2 regions of the Clostridium sp. M62/1 genome follow, and region 1 is predicted to be linked to the other one. Evidence: a T-box and tRNA genes for the amino acid it is inferred to sense, from the RefSeq annotation. Region 1 holds a T-box; the other holds one or more tRNA genes.

Evidence for each region. A T-box is a leader RNA that pairs with one kind of tRNA and senses whether it is charged. The one in region 1 lies ahead of thrS (threonine--tRNA ligase), so its partner is inferred to be a tRNA-Thr.
Region 2: it encodes a tRNA-Thr, which carries the amino acid that the T-box ahead of thrS (threonine--tRNA ligase) is inferred to sense. The anticodon was not compared.

What each region holds. Positions count from the first base shown of each region.
Region 1 covers NZ_CP085988.1:2,031,174-2,033,641, forward strand. Annotated here, with positions in the region: gene LK436_RS09525 (branched-chain amino acid aminotransferase) at 1-488, shown strand, start outside; T-box leader at 583-790, shown strand; gene thrS (threonine--tRNA ligase) at 1,029-2,468, shown strand, end outside.
Region 2 covers NZ_CP085988.1:1,695,976-1,698,443, reverse strand. Annotated here, with positions in the region: gene LK436_RS08045 (sodium-dependent transporter) at 1-141, opposite strand, end outside; gene LK436_RS08040 (cyclic-di-AMP receptor) at 464-799, shown strand; gene LK436_RS08035 (hypothetical protein) at 886-1,212, opposite strand; tRNA gene LK436_RS08030 (tRNA-Thr) at 1,412-1,484, opposite strand; gene phnX (phosphonoacetaldehyde hydrolase) at 1,647-2,435, opposite strand.

The DNA of each region.
Region 1 (2,468 bases):
CTAAGACGGGAGGAAACTATGTGGCATCCCTGGCAGCTCAGGTGAAGGCCCACGACGAGGGCTATGCCCAGGTTCTCTGGCTGGACGGCATAGAGAGAAAGTATATCGAGGAAGTCGGCGCCATGAATATCTTCTTTAAGATTAACGGCACAGTGGTAACGCCCAAGTTAAACGGAAGCATTCTTCCGGGAATCACCAGGAGATCCGCCATCGAGCTGTGCGAGAAGTGGGGCGTTCCGGTGGAGGAGCGCAGAATTTCCGTGGAGGAGATTGTGGAGGCAGCCAGGACAGGAGCCATGGAGGAATGCTTTGGAACCGGAACAGCGGCAGTTGTATCACCGGTGGGAGAGCTCCGCTATGAGAATGAGAAGATGGTGATAACGGGAGGCAAGATTGGCCCTCTGACCCAGAAAATCTACGATACCATTACAGGCATCCAGTTAGGCAAGCTGGAAGGCCCGGAGGGATGGAGCGTAGAGGTTAAGTAGAGTTAAAAAAGCAGAGAAAAGAAAATCTGTTCTCTGCACTTGACAAAACACAAACCGATGATATAATCAAGAAAGAAACAGAAGCATTTTACAGAGAAACACGTTGAGAAGAAGAGTAGGGCAAGGGAGCTGTCCAGAGAGAGGCGCATATGGTGGAAGCGCTTTACAGGGAGTTTGTCTGAAAACCATCTTTGAGTGTCCCTTAATCGGGAACGGTGATTCCGTTATCATCACAAACGAGAGGCATAAGGCAGAACTGCTTTATGCAAGGAGGGTGGAACCGCGAGTATATCGTCCCTTGCCGTGCGCGCAGCGCATGGCAGGGGGTTTTTTATTTAACAGGAAACTTCGTTCCCTGTTAAATAAAAACGCTCCGCGGAGATCGCACTGCGGCGGAAAGGAAAATGTCGCTTTCGCGACCCGCCTCAGGCGGAGAATCCTGCAAAGCAGGATTCTTTCTTATGCTTCTGTGCCTGCATGCCGGCTTCTTAGGCACGGCAGACAGGGAAAAAACAAGAAATGGCAAAAGGAGATACAGAGATGAAGATTACATTAAAAGACGGCTCTGTGAAGGAGTACGCATCTGCAATGTCTGTCCTGGACATTGCAAAGGATCTGAGCGAGGGGCTTGCGAGAGCTGCCTGTGCAGGAGAGATGGATGGAGAGGTTGTGGACTTAAGAACGGTGATCGATAAGGACTGCCAGCTCAATATCCTGACAGCCAGAGATGAGAAGGGACTTGCCGCTCTGCGCCACACAGCCAGCCACGTGATGGCTCAGGCTGTCAAGAGATTATATCCGGATACGAAGCTGGCCATCGGGCCTTCGATTGCAGACGGATTTTACTACGATGTGGATCCGGCCAGCCCCATGACGGTAGAGGATATGGGAAAGATTGAGGCCGAGATGAAAAAGATTGTGAAGGAAAATCTTCCTATCGAGCGCTTCACCCTTCCTAGGGAGGAGGCTATCGCCTTTATGAAGGAGAAGGAGGAGCCTTATAAGGTAGAACTGATTGAGGATCTGCCTGAGGGAGCAGAGATCAGCTTCTACCGCCAGGGAGAGTTTGTAGATCTGTGCGCAGGACCGCACCTTATGAGCACAAAGGATGTGGGGAAGGCATATAAGCTGCTGAACCTGGCAGGCGCATACTGGCGCGGAAGCGAGAAAAACAAGATGCTGACCCGTATCTACGCTACAGCCTTCTCTAAGAAGGAGGAGCTGGAGGCCTACATCACCATGATGGAGGAGGCCAAGAAGCGTGACCACAGAAAGCTGGGAAAAGAGCTGGGATTATTTATGATGCATGATGCAGGCCCTGGCTTCCCATTCTTCCTTCCCAAGGGAATGCAGCTTAAAAATACTCTGCTTGATTACTGGAGAGAGATTCACAAAAAGGCAGGATACGTGGAAATTTCCACTCCTATTATCTTAAACAGAAGTCTCTGGGAGACATCCGGCCACTGGGATCACTACAAGAACAATATGTACACAACGGTGATCGACGAGGAGGATTATGCCATCAAGCCGATGAACTGTCCGGGAGGCGTTCTCGTATATGCATCCGAGCCCAGATCCTACCGGGATCTGCCTCTGCGCATGGGAGAGCTGGGACTGGTTCACCGCCATGAGAAATCCGGACAGCTCCACGGCTTAATGCGCGTTCGCTGCTTCACACAGGACGATGCCCACATTTTCATGACTCCTGAGCAGATCAAGGACGAAATCAAGGGTGTTGCCACGCTCATCAACGAGGTTTACACTCTGTTTGGCTTCAAGTACCATGTAGAGCTCTCCACGAGACCGGAGGACAGCATGGGAAGCGATGAGGACTGGGAGCTTGCAACAGAGGGACTCAGAAGCGCCCTCGATGAGCTGGGACTGCCCTACGTGGTAAATGAGGGGGACGGCGCATTCTACGGCCCGAAGATCGACTTCCACCTGGAGGACTGCATCGGAAGAACCTGGCAGTGCGGAACC
Region 2 (2,468 bases), 340 kb from region 1:
ATAGCACAGTATAAAGGCGCCGCCTCCGTAAGCTCCCACCTTTCCCGGAAACTTCCAGATATTTCCCAGCCCTATGGCCGAGCCGGCCGCTGCCAGGATAAAGCCCAGATTGCTGGCCCACTGGCTTCTGTTCTGATTCATACTGCTCTCCTCCTGATGTAAAACTTTTTCTCTTATGTCCTCCTGTCTTTCAGACACAAACAGCTCCATCATACCAGACTGACAGCAAAAAATCTATTCTCCCTCTGTATTTATCCATATCTGTTTGTTATCTCTCCTATAAAGAATAGTTATCAAATGTCTTTATGCAAAAGACATCATGCGGATTTCAGTCCTAAAATTCCTATTTTTGACTCCTTTTCAAAGACTTTTACAAAAAAATGAAATTTTTATTCGTTTTTTATATCAATATTCTTGATTTAATGGTAAAATAATAAAATGTAATGAACAGGAGGTGCTGCATATGAAAATGATTATTGCGATTATCGGAAGTGAAGATGCCGACGATTTGGTCTATGAGCTGAACCAGAACTCGTTCTTCGTTACAAAACTCTCCACCATGGGCGGTTTTTTGAAAAAGAAAAGTACCACTCTGATGCTGGGTGTGGACAACGCCAGAGTTGACGAGGCCATTTCCATTATCAAAAAAATGTCCGGTCAGAGAGAGCAGCTTGTATACACTCCACCAACCATGGCCGGAAACTGCTGCCCAACTGTCAATATGACAGTTCCCATGAACATGAAAGTCGGAGGCGCTACTGTATTCGTGCTGGACGTAGAAAACTTCCAGAAATTCTGATAACACTTACCAGATGCTTTACAAAAGCTCCGGTTTCTGCACCGGAGCTTTTCTGCTTCGCAGGTCCCTATTTTTTCACGGGCTCCCTATTTTTTATCCTTATAGCCTGTTCTCTCCCAGATCTCCTTCAGCCGCTCCCATCCATCCATAGATACCAGGGCCACGATAAACGCTGCCAGAATACTGGCAAATATCATATACCACTGAATAGGCTGGTCCAGCCAAGCCATGGCCGCCACCAGAACTGCCGGACAGAGAATCAGGCTCAGAACAAGCACCACCGCCGAGGTGGGCAGCTTGGAAAGTCCCGGCCAGCTCTTAATTACCTGGGTGATTGCCGATACTAAAAAGGCCATCACGCCGATCGCGATCAGTCCATAGGATATATACTGCATCAAGGTTGTAACATCCATCTGCTTTTCCTCTCTTTTTTCCTTAGTATATTGAGATGCCGAGCAGAGCGCTCCTGTGACAGTATCCTCAACGCTGCAGGAGGGACCGACAGCCTGCGGCGCGCTGCGAAACAGAGAGGTTTTCATACGATTTCGCCAGATACGCAAAAACCCTTGTAAATACAGGAAAAATCCAGTATTTACAAGGGCAAAAGAAAAAAGCTGCTGACGGGAATCGAACCCGTGACCTCCGCACTACCAATGCGACGCTCTACCTACTGAGCTACAACAGCACTTCCCGGCTCCCTGAGCCGAGATATATCATATCACAGGAGGACTCTTCTGTCAATCAAAATTTAACAAATCTTATCAAAAAATTGCCAAAATTTCATTTGAAGTCCAGACGCTGTTTCAAAAACTCTGTCCGCCTGTTCCGAAATGTTCTTGTATCTTCTTTAGACAGACTGTCCCTCAATCTCGTCGATGAGATCGCACAGGCAGCCCATATGGTCAATGACATAGTCTGCCCCTGCCTCCCGGTAGCTCTGGGTCAGCCTCTCCTTAGCCGCTTTTTTGCCAGCTTCAGAAAGGGCCTCGTACTCCTGTTCCGTCAGTCCCATCTCGGAACTTCCCTCCAAGACTCCCACAGAGATCACGCCTGCATTTACTCCCTCCTGAATATCTGAAATGGTATCTCCCACCTTCATAACGGTATGCACATTCCTAAGTCCAAGCTGTCTCATGTTTTCAAAGATCATATACGGATAAGGACGCCCCATATTGCCCACGCTGTTCGGGGAGATCCAGAAATCCGGCTCATATCCGTTTTCTGCTGCCTTTGGAACTACAATCTCCATCATCTGATCCGTATATCCCGTTGTGGATCCGATTTTTATTCCCCTGTCTCTCAGCTGTCGTACTGCTTCCAGAACATAAGGCTTTACTTCTGCATATCCGTGGAGAATCCCCAGCAGTTTCTCCGAAAATTTCTCGTGCATCTCGTCCACATCCCGGTCCGTCCACTCCCGTCCGTGAACCTTCACCCACTCACTGTGAATCCGGTCCATAGACAGCATGGTTTTAATGTGATCCCATTTCAGCATCCCCATGGGCTTCCTGGTCTCTTCCATGGTCGCATCAATCCCATATTCCCTGAAAATCTCCATAAATGCCCTGACCGGTGCAAAGCATCCATAGTCTACTGTCGTGCCGGCCCAGTCAAAAATAACACCCTCTATTTTCATTCCTGTCCTCCCGGCAGATATTATTTTCTCTGC